Regions from separate parts of the Bacillus sp. LLTC93 genome, predicted to be linked through region 2. Evidence: a T-box and tRNA genes for the amino acid it is inferred to sense, from the RefSeq annotation. Region 2 holds a T-box; the other holds one or more tRNA genes.
What was found. The T-box of region 2 lies ahead of tyrS (tyrosine--tRNA ligase). A T-box ahead of a tRNA ligase gene usually reads a tRNA of that ligase, here a tRNA-Tyr.

Region 1: it encodes a tRNA-Tyr, which carries the amino acid that the T-box ahead of tyrS (tyrosine--tRNA ligase) is inferred to sense. The anticodon was not compared.

What each region holds. Positions count from the first base shown of each region.
Region 1 covers NZ_PVME01000004.1:13,804-21,124, forward strand. The annotation lists gene C6W18_RS13850 (MurR/RpiR family transcriptional regulator) at 1-565, opposite strand, end outside; gene murQ (N-acetylmuramic acid 6-phosphate etherase) at 580-1,491, opposite strand; tRNA gene C6W18_RS13860 (tRNA-Glu) at 1,712-1,786, shown strand; tRNA gene C6W18_RS13865 (tRNA-Val) at 1,793-1,868, shown strand; tRNA gene C6W18_RS13870 (tRNA-Thr) at 1,872-1,944, shown strand; tRNA gene C6W18_RS13875 (tRNA-Tyr) at 1,973-2,057, shown strand; tRNA gene C6W18_RS13880 (tRNA-Gln) at 2,062-2,133, shown strand; gene rocF (arginase) at 2,270-3,181, shown strand; gene sigW (RNA polymerase sigma factor SigW) at 3,364-3,927, shown strand; gene rsiW (anti-sigma-W factor RsiW) at 3,942-4,568, shown strand; gene cdaA (diadenylate cyclase CdaA) at 4,782-5,603, shown strand; gene C6W18_RS13905 (CdaR family protein) at 5,596-7,005, shown strand; gene glmM (phosphoglucosamine mutase) at 7,031-7,321, shown strand, end outside.
Region 2 covers NZ_PVME01000007.1:99,230-106,550, reverse strand. The annotation lists gene C6W18_RS17290 (cysteine hydrolase family protein) at 1-519, opposite strand, end outside; gene C6W18_RS17285 (hypothetical protein) at 591-809, opposite strand; gene C6W18_RS17280 (esterase/lipase family protein) at 927-1,505, opposite strand; gene C6W18_RS17275 (antibiotic biosynthesis monooxygenase family protein) at 1,777-2,133, shown strand; gene tyrS (tyrosine--tRNA ligase) at 2,274-3,542, opposite strand; T-box leader at 3,596-3,833, opposite strand; gene acsA (acetate--CoA ligase) at 3,893-5,617, opposite strand; gene C6W18_RS17260 (GNAT family N-acetyltransferase) at 5,773-6,405, shown strand; gene C6W18_RS17255 (CBS and ACT domain-containing protein) at 6,445-7,086, shown strand; gene C6W18_RS17250 (acetoin utilization protein AcuC) at 7,083-7,321, shown strand, end outside.

The DNA.
Region 1 (7,321 bases), on a different contig from region 2:
CTCCAGAAAAGGATATTCCGAAAACAATATCGTTCTTTCCTGCATTTGCGATGACTGTGGATGCGATATGCATGTCAGTGAAGGCTGTGGCTGCATAATTGATTCTGAGAAATTTCTGCTGTGCATCAGCTGCGACGATGCCAGATGCACCAACACCGATAAAATGGATTTGATTTGCATGTAGCAGCAATTGAACGGCCTTTTCTAAAGCCTCTGCATTTAAAATAGAGGCCGTATCCTTAATCGATTGAATTGAGTTTCCTGCTGTTTTTTGAATAATGGATTGAAGTGGTTCATCTTGTTCGATATCTCGGTAGCCTTGTTTATCGTCATGCATTAAGTCTCCAGCGATCCGCATTTTCAAATCGTGATAGCCATCTAGCCCGAGAGATTTACAAAGGCGAATCACTGCAGAGCTGCTTGCACCGGCAGCCTGACTGATTTCATGCACTGTGCTTTTAATGACTTTGTCAGGATGGGCAAGGATATAGTCTGCAATGATTTTTTCAGATTGGGGAAGCTTTGATTTCATCGTGTGTAGTAGGGTGAGTCCACCTGCTGACATGAGCTCTGCCTCCTTTAGGCTTGATGATGTAAGATGGCTTTGTCGATATGGCCATTCGTTTTGTTGAGTAAATCCTGTGCTGTCTTCTTGTCTGTGTTTGTTTGGAGCATGACGATGGCGGTTTTGACTTCTAAATCTGCCGCTTCAAGTGTTTTCACGGCTTGTTCGTAGGAAGCGTTTGTCACATGTTGAATGATGGTGATAGCGCGCTCTTTTAGTTTATGATTGCTTACTTTTACATCAACCATCAGGTTTTCATATACTTTGCCTTGTCTGATCATGGCTGAGGTGGAAAGCATATTTAAAATCATTTTATGAGCGGATGCGGCTTTCATTCGTGTTGACCCGGTGATGGCTTCAGGTCCAACGATGACTTCAATGGCGCAGTCTGCCAGCTCGCTAATTTCTGCTTGTTCGTTACAGCTGAGGGCTACAGTTTTTGCTCCAATGGATCTTGCGTAATTTAAAGCGCCGATGATATAGGGTGTTCGACCGCTAGCGGCAATGCCGACGACAGTATCTTTTGACGTGAGGTGGATGTGTTTTAAATCCTGTTTGCCGGCTTCTTCACTGTCTTCCACATCTTCGGCAGCATGTGAAAAAGCGGAGTCACCACCTGCCATGATACCTACAATGACATCAGGGGAGACGCTATAGGTTGGTGGACATTCAACAGCGTCCATCACGCCAATTCTGCCGCTAGTTCCAGCGCCTAAATAAATGAGTCTGCCTCCATTCGAGATGGATTCATAAGCAAAGTCACTTGCTGTTTTGACATGTGGGAGTACACGATTGACCGCTTGAGCGACTTTCATATCTTCTTCATTGATCATCTGGAGCATTTCGAGCGGATCTGCTTGTGAAATTTCCATTGTGTTAGGGTTTCTTGATTCTGTTGTCAAAGAACGCAGTTGAGATGGCTGCATGTGACATACCTCCTTATTTCTTCATTTTCAGTATATTGAGTATGATATGAAATTTCAATATTATATTTAAATACTGAAATTATATTTCAATCAAAATGTCGTGCTGAAAGGTGATTAATTGTTAGAAAATAAAAAAAATAAAATTCCCCTTTACAAAAGGGGGACAACCTGTATATAATAATTTTTGTCAGCTTCACGGAAACAGCAAACTTGACAAACTGGCCCGTTGGTCAAGCGGTTAAGACACCGCCCTTTCACGGCGGTAACACGGGTTCGAATCCCGTACGGGTCACCATGATGTGGAGGATTAGCTCAGCTGGGAGAGCATCTGCCTTACAAGCAGAGGGTCGGCGGTTCGAGCCCGTCATCCTCCACCATATGCCGGTGTAGCTCAACTGGTAGAGCAACTGACTTGTAATCAGTAGGTTGGGGGTTCAAGTCCTCTTGCCGGCACTGTTTTTTCTTTATCAATTCCATATGTGGAGGGGTAGCGAAGTGGCTAAACGCGGCGGACTGTAAATCCGCTCCCTCCGGGTTCGGCGGTTCGAATCCGCCCCCCTCCACCATTTTTGGGCTATAGCCAAGCGGTAAGGCAACGGACTTTGACTCCGTCATGCGTTGGTTCGAATCCAGCTAGCCCAGTTAAGACACCTTTTTCAAAAAGGTGTCTTTTTTTATGTTGGCAGAGGGAATGTATAACTATTCAAAATGTTGTCGAGTTGAGTCAGAAGGCATCGAGAAAGTAAAATATAAGCATGAACGGAAAGGGGATGTACATATGGGAGATCAAAAGAAGGTCACGATTGTCGGGGTCCCGATGGACTTGGGTCAAACGAGAAGGGGCGTCGATATGGGGCCGAGTGCGATTCGATGTGCTGGCGTAAAAGAAAAAATGGAATCGCTTTCATTTGATGTGGAGGATCTCGGGGATATTCCAGTCGAGCAAAGGGACGATGAGAAAGGTTTATATACAAGTGAAAAGTTAAAAAATCTAACGGAGAATGCTGGTGCCAATCAGCTGCTTGCTGAAAAGGTTGACAGTATTGTGCAGTCAGGTTCGTTTCCGCTGATTTTAGGTGGTGATCACAGCATTGCGATTGGCACACTTGCTGGTGTAGCGAAGCATTATGAAAACTTGGGTGTCATTTGGTATGATGCGCACGGTGATTTAAATACGGAGGAAACCTCTCCTTCTGGAAATATTCATGGCATGCCGCTTGCTGTCAGTCTCGGCCTTGGGCATGCTGATTTAACGAACATAGGTGGTTATTCTCCTAAATTGAAACCTGAAAATGTCATATTAATTGGTGCTCGTTCTTTAGATGAAGGAGAGCGAGCGTTGATTAGAGAAAAAGGCATTAAGGTGTATACGATGCATGAAATTGATCGTTTAGGGATGACAAGGGTGATGGAGGAAGCTATTACGTATTTAAAGGAAAGAACAGATGGAGTCCACCTGTCGCTTGATTTAGATGGGCTAGATCCAGCGGAATGCCCTGGTGTAGGAACTCCAGTGGCAGGCGGCATTAGTTATCGTGAGAGTCACCTTGCAATGGAGCTTTTAGAGGAAGCAGGTATCTTGACTTCAGCCGAATTTGTGGAGGTAAATCCAGTACTAGATGAGAAAAATAAAACAGCAGAAGCGGCTGTTGCTTTAATTGGTTCTTTAATGGGTGAAAAGTTATTGTAGAGCGGGACTTGTTCCCGTTTTTTTTATTTTGGGAAAATTTAAGGATATATTAAGGTTTTTACCGGCTGATAAGCGTAACACGCTGTCAAAAATTTGTTACACTATTTTTTAGAGGAGAATGAAACCTTTTGGAAAGAGGTTCGTATACATAAAGACCGGTGAAGGCAGAGGTTGAATATACTATGGACACAATGATTAAAAAGAGAATTAAGCAAGTGAAAAAAGGCGACCAGAACGCATTTACAGACATCGTAGACCTGTATAAAGACAAAATTTATCAGCTGTGCTACCGTATGCTTGGGAATGCACACGAAGCGGAGGATATCGCACAGGAGGCGTTTATTCGTGCCTATGTGAATATTGAGAGCTTTGATGTGAATCGTAAGTTTTCCACGTGGCTGTACCGCATTGCAACCAACCTGACCATCGACCGTATTCGCAAAAAAAAGCCGGATTATTATTTAGATGCAGAGGTGGCAGGAACAGAAGGACTGAATATGTATTCTCAAATTGCTGCTGATGGCATTTTGCCAGAGGATGAGGTGGTGTCTCTTGAGTTATCGAGTACCATTCAGCAAAAAATTCTAAGATTACCCGATAAATATCGTTCAGTCATCGTATTAAAGTATATTGATGAACTCTCATTAAAAGAAATTAGTGAGATTCTGAATATACCAGTTGGTACAGTGAAAACGAGAATACACAGGGGTAGAGAGGCTCTCCGGAAACAGTTGAGAGACCTTTGAGTGAGGTGATTTTGATGAGCTGTCAGGATAGAATCGTCCAGCTTATGCATCAGTATTTAGACCGGGATATCATGCCCGAAGACGAAAAAGAATTAAAGAGCCATCTGCAATCGTGTGAGGAATGCCGTACTCATTTTCAACAAATTGAGAAATCCATCGCGCTCGTGCAGAGTACATCTCATATAGAAGCACCATCTGATTTCACTGCAAAGGTGATGGCAGGTCTTCCAAAGGAGAAAAAGCGTGTGTCGATTCAAAGATGGATCAAAGCTCACCCGCTGATGGTAGCCGCTGCCCTCTTTCTCATTTTGATGGGAGGCAGTCTGTTTACAAGCTGGAATACCGATCATAATTTCAGTGTGTCAAAGCAGCCGAATCTCGTGGTTGAAAATGATACAGTGACCGTACCTAAAGGGGAAACCGTCAAAGGTGATGTCACTGTCAAAAATGGCAAGCTGATTGTAGAAGGCAAGGTTGATGGAAATGTCACAGTCGTCAATGGGGAACAGCTGACTGCTTCTGCCGGACAAGTCACTGGTCAAATCAATGAAATTAATGAAGTGTTTGATTGGATCTGGTACAAAATGAAATCCACAGCACAAAACGTGATGCGGGTCATTGGACCAGAGGAGCAAAAGTAAATCGAACAGCATGGGAGCAGCCTCTTAGGGGCTGCTCTTTTTCTATATCATTGCTCAGATTCACACATACTAGAACGCCAGCCATATATGGCAACTATTTTCCTTGCTGAAATAAAATGTGGTATAATAGCCACGCTATGTATTTACACATAGGCTTTTTTTATAAAAAAATGCATCACACGAAGAAACTTGAAAATTCTGGAGGACGAGGAAATGGCTTTAGGGGATATTCCTTTTTTGCAGTACCTCGGTAATGCTGTTGATATACTCGTTGTTTGGTATGTGATATATAAATTAATGATGGTCATCCGCGGAACAAAAGCGGTTCAGCTTTTAAAGGGAATTGTGGTCATTGTTCTCGTCAGGATGGGAAGTGCGTATCTCGGTCTTAACACACTTCAATGGCTGATGGATCAAGCGATTACGTGGGGTTTCCTTGCGATCATTATTATTTTTCAGCCAGAGCTAAGGAGAGCGCTTGAACAACTCGGGCGCGGCCGTTTCTTCTCAAGAAGCGGGACACCTGTAGAGGAACAGCAGCAGAAAACGATCGAGGCAATTACAAAAGCAATTAACTATATGGCTAAACGTAGAATAGGAGCGCTGCTGACAATTGAGCGCGATACTGGGATGAATGATTACATAGAGACAGGAATTCCTTTGAATGCAAAAGTGAGTTCTGAGTTGCTGATTAATATTTTCATTCCGAATACACCGCTTCATGACGGTGCTGTGATTATGAAGCGTGATGAGATTGCAGCTGCGGCTTGTTATTTACCGCTGTCAGAAAGTCCTTTTATCTCTAAGGAACTCGGAACCCGTCACCGGGCGGCAGTTGGTATTAGTGAAGTGACGGACAGCTTAACCGTCATCGTTTCTGAGGAGACAGGCGGCATTTCTGTCGCAAGAAATGGTGATCTCCATCGAGAATTGACAGAAGAAGCGCTTGAAGAAATGCTGATTGCTGAATTTAGTAAAAACAGCAAAGATGCTTCCTCGACCAAATGGTATTGGAGGGGCAAGAAAAATGGATAAGATTTTGAATAATCGCTGGGCAGTTAAGTTTCTTGCATTGGTCTTCGCTTTATTGCTGTATGGTACAGTCAATTCAGCGCAAGCGCCCACGCCGAAAAAAATCGGTGAATCCTTTTTCCCAACATCGACGACAGATGAAGCAACCTTAACCGACATTCCTGTTAAAGCGTATTATGATGACGAGAAGTACGTCGTCACTGGTGTACCGCAGACAGTCAATGTCACGATTAAAGGATCAACAAGTGCAGTGAAAACAGCAAGACAAACAAAGAATTTTGAAATTTATGCAGATATGCAAAACTTATCTACAGGTACACATAAAGTGGAGCTGAAGGCAAGAGATGTATCAAAGGGAATCACATTATCGATTAATCCGTCTGTGACGACTGTGACGATACAAGAAAAAACGACAGCTGAATTTCCTGTTGAAACAGAATTTTATAATCAAAATAAAATCAAAGACGGCTATTCACCCGAACAGCCCATTGTGAATCCGAAAAAGGTGACTGTCACTGGCTCAAAGGACGTGATCGACAAAATTTCTGTCATTAAAGCCTTTGTGAACTTAGAGGATGTCGATCAGCAAATCCAGAAGGAAGCGAAGCTCACTGTGTATGATAGCAGCGGGAATGAGTTGCCAGTCGAAGTGAGTCCGTCAGTGGTGGATATTACGGTCCCAATCACGAGTCCGAGCAAGAAGGTCCCGTTTAAAATTGAGCGGACGGGCAGCTTACCGGATGGGATCAGTATCTCAAGCATTGAGACAAGCCCGAGTGAGGTCACAGTTTACGGCTCTCAAAAGGTGCTTGATGCACTTGATTTTATTGATGGCGTTAAGCTGGACCTAAGCAAAATCCAAGATGATACGGAGATCGATGCCGACATTCCTCTGCCAGATGGTGTGAAAAAGGTATCGCCCGAAACTGTTAAGATCAAAGTGAAGGTTGCAACAGCTGAAGAAAAAAAGATCGATAATGTCCCGATTTCTGTCGTGGGTCTGAGCAAGGACCTGAGTTCTGAATTTGTGAGTCCGTCTTCTGGGCGTCTCACGCTAACAGCAAAAGGGTCAAAGAGTGCAATTGATAAACTAAAGGCTTCAGATATTGAAGCCTATATCAATGTGGGGGACTTAAACGAAGGAACACATGAGGTCAAAGTACAAGTGAACGGTCCTCAAAACGTGACGTGGACATTATCGAGATCAAAGGTCAAGGTGAAACTTACCTCTACTGACACAGAAGATCAGCCGGCTTCTACGAATGATCGAAAGGATCAATCGTCTAATGAAGATGATCAGGAAGAGAAGAGTCAAAAGGAATCGACACAAGATAAAGCAAAAAAAGAATCAATTCAAAGACAGCGGGTTAAAGAAGATAAAAAAGAGGACACAGAGTCCTCTTGAATGGTAAAAAAGGAGCGATTGAAACATGGGCAAGTACTTTGGAACTGATGGTGTAAGGGGTGTGGCTAATAGCGAATTAACGCCAGAGCTCGCATTTAAAATTGGGAGATTTGGCGGCTATGTGCTCACAAAGGATAAAGAACGTCCAAAGGTACTCGTTGGGCGAGACACACGTGTATCCGGTCATATGTTAGAAGGAGCCCTCGTGGCAGGCCTACTTTCAATTGGGGCTGAAGTGATGCGTTTAGGTGTCATCTCAACACCTGGCGTGTCCTACTTAACGAAGGCAATGGATGCAGAAGCAGGTGTCATGATT
Region 2 (7,321 bases):
AGTAGCAAATTCATCATGCAATGTAGCGAGTGAGAGACGATGAATTGTGCCCGGGTCATAGTATGTATCGTTTTGATCTGTTAGTCCAAAGGCAGCGGTTGCGTCTGAGATGAGATACGTGTTAAAGCCTAGATTCCCGCTCATTCTTGTTGTCGTTGACACGCAGTGAGGTGTTGTCAAACCTGTGATCACGACAGTGTCAATACGGTTCGATCTTAAATGTTCCTCTAAATTGGTGCCAATAAAGCTGCTATTTACTTTCTTTTTTATCACAGTTTCTTCATCTAGCGGCTTTACCATGTCTTTGAACTGATGACCTTCGTGCGTAGGATGAAATAAGGAATGTGGCTGATCAGATGTATGCTGGATATGAATCACTGTCCAGCCTTTCTCTCTCCAAAACGTCAATAAACGACTGATATTCTTCTCTGCATCAAGGTTATTTCGTTCTCCCCATTTTTCATGCTCGAACGCCTTCTGGACATCCACAATGATTAAAGCCTTTTGATTCTTCTGCACAAACGCCCACCTCCGAAAATTCTTATCCACTACATGTAGTGTAAGGAATGGTGATCCATTTGTACATGCTTTTATTTCTCTTCATGATGTTTTGCTTGTTTTTGCATCAACAAGACAAACCATACACTAGCAAAAATGTAATAGATACCGATGATCGAGGTACAGTTAGACATCACCTCTCCCATTTGAACTGATTTGACGATATTCATCCAGATGAAATAGATGATGAGAAATGAGCACGGAAAATAGAGAAAATAGCCTAAGAAATATAGCTTGAGCTTTTGCGTCATCGTCTGCCTCCTTTTGCTTTCACGTTCCTCCCTCCCTCTCTCATGATCTATTCGTCACACACTCTCTAATAACATGAAAAAAGACAGCACATGTCGCTGTCTTTTTTCATTTTTCCTTTAATTCGTATTCTGTCCTCCGCCGTTTAGCCCTTCTTTAATATAGCCATTGACTTGGCTTGAGGCTAATAGACCGATATGTCCAACTCCGTGGATGAGGACATTTCTTGCGCCTATTAAGCGAGAGAGACTGTTGACGACGATGAGATCGGCTGAGCTATAGACAGATGTGTAAAGAATTTTTTGATTTGGATCGGTGCCTGGTAATGCTCTGAGTGAAACGAGTCCATTCGCACCACCTAGTGTGACGACGTTTTCAATTTTATCTCCGCCGTCTAGATTTTTAATATAGTATAACGTATTGGCTCCGCCCATACTATGCGCCACAATATCTACTTTTTTGGCGCCCGTTTTGGCTAGTACATCTTTGACGTATCTAGATAGACGCGGTCCATTATTGAGGTTATTGCCTGTTTTGTCTATGAAATCAATTGCATATAATTGGTTTCGATCCCAGCCTTGTGACACCAAGTATCTTTTGATCGCCGCGAAGTTATAAGAGGCACCTCCCATGCCATGTACCATCACGACCGGATTATGCTCAGCCGCCTTGACCTCTTTCGGCTGGATAAAAGCCATTGATCCGACCACTAATGCAAACGCAACGAGAATTTGCAAACTCCTTTTCTTAAAAAGAATCACTTTCATTCCCCCTTATTCATCTTATACGACTCTATTTTATACAAGAAAAATATGTCAGAAAAGTGAACAAGGTAATATTTATCAAATGATTTTACAGCAATATAAATAATCAAAAAGCACCTTGGCCTTTTTTAAATCAAACCAAATAGACTACGAGACCTTCTTTCTTTCATATATAATATGAATAGACAAAAGGAGGTACTACTAGATGCTTTTTACGCAAACACCTGCACCACCCTACTATGCGGTGATTTTTACATCAAAACGAACAAATTGTGAGCAGAAAGAATACGCTGCTACTGCTCAAAAAATGGAACAATTAGCGAAAGACCTAGACGGGTTTCTTGGAATAGAAAGTGTACGAGATGAACATGGTATTGGGATCACTGTATCTTATTGGGATTCATTAGCAGCAATCAAAGAATGGAAAGAACATACAGCACATCAGCGTGTTCAAAAAAAGTGGAAAGCAGATTGGTACGAATCCTATACAACCCGAATTTGTAAGGTAGAACATGCTTATACAAACGAAGATTCACTCCTTGAACAAGAAGCAAACGGTTGAGAGAATACGGCCCTGTAACATGGTGAGTCTCTTTTTTAAAAAGATGCTTGCTCTGATGAATAGCATTAAAAAAGAAAAGCACCCCTATGTGTACTAACATTTGAGGTGCACTTCAATGATACTTGCTATTTCAATCAGGTTTATTGATATGTCACAAGGAAGTATTTCTTTTTCCCTCTTCTTAAAACCGTAAATTGGTTTTCAATTCGGTCTTCAGCTGAAAGGATATAATCTTTATCGGTTTGTCTCTCTCCGTTGATGTAGACTGCACCATTTGTAATATCTTCACGTGCTTGACGCTTTGATGGAGACAGCTTTGATTCAACTAGTATATCGACTAGTGTTAATTCTTCTGTGCTGCTTTTCTCAATTGATGGAACATCCTTAAAGCCTACTTTGACTTCTTCGGCTGAAAGTGATTTGATCTCGCCCTTGAATAGCGCATTTGATATGTTCACAGCCTGTTCTAGTGATTCACGGCCATGTACAAGTGTTGTGACTTCCTCTGCTAGACGGCGCTGTGCTTCACGCTTTTCAGGTGCTGTTTGTACTTTTTCTTCATACGATGCGATCTCTTCTTTTGATAAGAACGTAAAGTATTTTAAGTATTTCACGACGTCACGGTCATCTGTGTTGATCCAGAATTGGTAGAATTCATATGGGGACGTTTTTTCTTTATCTAACCAGATTGCGCCGCCTTCTGTTTTACCGAACTTTGTGCCATCTGCTTTTGTGACAAGCGGCATCGTGAGACCGAATGCTTTTGCCCCTTCTGCTTCAGACTTACGGATCAACTCAAGTCCAGACGTGATATTTCCCCACTGATCGCTTCCGCCGATTTGCAGCTTACAGTTTTCATTTCTGTAAAGGTTTAAGAAGTCTAAAGATTGCAGAATGACGTAGCTGAATTCTGTGTACGAAATCCCTGTTTCGATACGTGAGCTGACGATATCTTTTGCCAGCATGAAGTTCACACCGAAGTTCTTTCCAATATCACGAAGGAACGTGATGACATTCATTTGGCTGATCCAGTCGTAGTTATTCACGATGACGGCTGGGTTCTCGCCTGCTTCAAAATCAAGAAATTGAGAGAGCTGTCCTTTGATTTTCTCTGACCACTGTTCCACGATTTCTGCTGGGTTTAGTGAACGTTCTGCCTTTTTGAAGCTTGGGTCTCCGATTAGTCCAGTCGCGCCGCCAACAAGTGCAATTGGGTGATGGCCTGCTTCTTGGAACCTGCGTAATGTTAAAATCGGCAATAAATGACCAATGTGCAAGCTGTCAGCTGTTGGATCGAAGCCGGAGTATAGTTTGATTTTTTCTTCTGCTAATAATTTTGTTAAACCTTCTTCATCTGTTTGCTGCTGAATTAATCCTCTGAACGATAAATCTTCCATCAATTGACTCATATCCAAATCTCCTTTTTTTACAATTCAACATAAAAAACGCCCCTTCGAATGAACGAAGGGACGATATATATCGCGGTACCACCCTGCTTAAAAGACAAAATATCACGTCTTTTCACTTACACTGATAACGGACAGATCCGTTCTTTCACTAATCAGGCAGCCTTCATGCTCCTTTTCGTAAAAGCGGTTCGTGAGGGTAATTCGAATATCTCTTTGTACTGACTCGCACCAACCGTCAGCTCTCTTGGACAGGGAAAGATCATTCTACTGAATCTCAGTCAAAACCTTTTCATATTCAACTAATGTCATTTTTAACATACTTTTGATATCAAGTCAACTGACGAAAAAAATTAATCTTCCATCGTCGAAAGGTCGCCAGCCGGTAAATTCAGCTCCCACGCCTTTAGCACACGTCTCATAATTTTTCCACTTCGCGTTTTTGGCAGCTTGTCTTTAAACTCAATTTCTCTTGGTGCCGCGTGTGCAGCAAGTCCTTTTTTCACAAACGTACGAATCTCTTCTTTCAGCTCATCCGTCGGCTCGTATCCGCTCCTGAGAGCAATGAATGCTTTAATAATTTCACCACGTACCGGATCTGGCTTTCCAATAACACCAGCCTCTGCAATAGCCGGATGTTCTACCAGTTTACTTTCCACCTCAAATGGACCGACCCGCTCTCCTGACGTCATGATGACATCATCGACACGTCCCTGGAACCAAAAGTATCCGTCTTCGTCCATATATGCTGAATCTCCTGAAACATACCAATCTCCCGGCATAAAGTAAGATTCATATTTTTCAGGATTGTTCCAGATCGTATACATCATGGACGGCCAGCCCTTTTTGATTGCAAGGTTGCCCATCCGGTATGGCGGAAGTTCATTTCCCGCATTATCCACAATCGCGGCTTCTACGCCTGGAATTGGTTTCCCCATCGAGCCTGGTTTGATGTCCATGCATGGATAATTACAAATCAGCTGTGCACCAGTTTCCGTCATCCACCAAGTGTCGTGAATTCGTTTGCCAAATACAGCGTCTCCCCAGCGGATCACTTCAGGATTGAGAGGCTCTCCTACACTTAAGACATGTCGAAGCGAGCTGAGGTCATATTTTTGAATGAGGTCGTCGCCTGCCCCCATCAGCATTCTGAAGGCTGTGGGTGCACTGTACCAAACGGACACACCAAGTGATTCAATGGTTTCATACCACGTATCAGGATTAAACCGGCCTCCTAAAATGACATTCGTCGCCCCATTTAACCACGGTGAAAAAATACCGTACACTGTCCCTGTTACCCATCCTGGATCAGCTGTGCACCAGTAGACGTCTTCTTCTTTCAGGTCAAGCACCCATTTACCGGTCTGATCTTGCTGCACCATCGCTCCATGGACGTGCAGCACACCTTTTGGCGTACCAGTTGACCCTGACGTGTAATGGAGCAGGAAACCGTCTTTTTCATCCATCCATTCAATGTCAAGTTCCTTTGCTGCCTCCTCAAATGCCTCTTTGTAGTGAATTGTCCGCACGTCATCGATGTCTTCCTTTTCTCCACCGACAATGACGACTGATTCAAGCTTTGGAAGCTCTGCAAATGGAATGCGCTCAAGCAGGTCAGGCGTCGTCACAATGACTTTTGCCTCACTATTTTCTAAACGATCTTTGACGGCACCTTCCATAAATGCCTCAAATAACGGGCCAACGATCGCACCAATTTTGACAGCACCAAGCAAAAGAAAATAGAGCTCAGGTGATCTTGGCATAAAGATAAAGACACGATCCCCTTTTTGCACATGCGCCTTTTCTCTGAATAGATTTCCCGCTTTGTTTGTGTTGATTTTCATATCCCTGAACGTATACTTTTCATCCCGCTGTGAATCTTTGTAATGAAGCGCCACCTTGTTCTTACGAAACGAGTCCGCATGTCTGTCAATTGCTTCATAGGCTGCATTTATTTTTCCTGTTTCATACCAGGAGAAGTTTTTTCTCGCTTCCTCCCATGAAAATTCTTTGTATGCCTGCTCATAATCATTTAAATGATAGTCCCCTTTTACTGATGGTAGCGTTTCCACTTTCATCAAACAGTCCCCCTTTGCATACGTTTACAATGACCATTATAGTATAGATGACTTTTTTTCTCAATTTTTAAAAAACTTATTGTGAAACCGTTTTAATTTTTGCAAGATTTAAGCTAAAATAGAGACGACTCACTAGAATTTGAGGCGGTGGATACGTGGAGCATCCTAAAACTTATTATTCAAAAACAATTGAACGAGAAACAGGTTCTATCCTGATTGAAGGACCAGTACCTGCATCAGAGCTTGCGAACTATACGTTTCATGAAGGACTAACGGCATTTCGCACGCCTGAGGAGCAAAAACAAGCACTTGTTGAAATAGCAGATCTTCCAGAAGGGCGTATTATCATTGCAAGAGTGGATGAGCTTGTCGTAGGCTATGTCACGTATTTGTATCCTGATCCGCTTGAGCGCTGGTCAGAAGGCAACATGGACAATTTAATTGAGCTTGGTGCCATTGAAGTCGCTCCTCCATTTAGAGGATGCTCGCTCGGCAAGCATTTACTTGATGTGAGCATGATGGATGAGCAAATGGAGAACTACATCATTATTACAACTGAATATTACTGGCATTGGGATTTAAAGGGGACAAAGAAAAACGTTTGGGAGTACCGTAAAATGATGGAGAAAATGATGAACGCAGGTGGTCTTGTTTGGTTTGCAACAGACGAGCCTGAGATCAGCTCACATCCGGCCAATTGTTTAATGGCGAGAATCGGAAAAAACGTGAGTCCTGATTCGATCGAGCGTTTTGATCGCCTTCGTTTCCATCAACGCTTTATGTATTAACGTTCAATTCGTTTTTTTGGCAAAGGGGTTTGGTAAACAATGATGATTGAACAAATTATGGAGCGTGATGTGATCACGCTGCGAAAAACCGATACGATCGAAGAAGCCATTCAAAAAATGAGTGCACATCACATTCGGCATATTCCCATCGTATCTGATCAAGATTCTGTCATTGGGATGGTGACAGATCGGGATATTAAAAATGCCAGTCCAAGTATTTTCGAAACAGAAAAAAGGCAGCTTTTTATTCAGCGGCCAGTAGAAGAGATCATGGTGTTAGAGACGATTACCGCCCATCCGCTTGATTTCGTTGAGGAGATTTCAAGTGTCTTTTTTGAGCATGGAATTGGCTGCCTTCCAGTAGTGAGACGCGGTAAGCTTGTAGGCATTATCACGAAGACAGATTTACTTCGTACGTTTGTCAGACTGACAGGTGCAGATCAGCCTGGGTCACACTTAGAGGTTGAAGTGGAGCAGATGACAGAAGGGCTCGCAGACATTACGACTATTTTAAAGGAGCAGCATATTCAAATGCTGAGTGTGCTTGTGTACCCGCATGCAAATGAAGCCTCTAAGGTGCTCGTATTCCGCCTTCAAACCATTCATGCAGATCATGTGACGAAGCTGATTCGTGCAAAAGGCTACAAAGTGATCTGGCCTATGGAGCAGACGGTTAAATGAAGGAAGCGACCTTTGTTTTTTCACCATCTTTTCAAACGTACCAGTTTCATCAAGATCATCCCTTCAATCAGCTTCGTGTCTACTTAACATATGATCTTCTTCAAAAAATGAAGGCGTTAACGGATGATGAGATCGTCGCACCGCGTATGGCTACGCTGGAGGAATTAAAGCTCGTCCATACGATAGATTATATTCAAGCTGTGCAGCGGGCAAGTGAAGGAAAGCTGTCTACAGC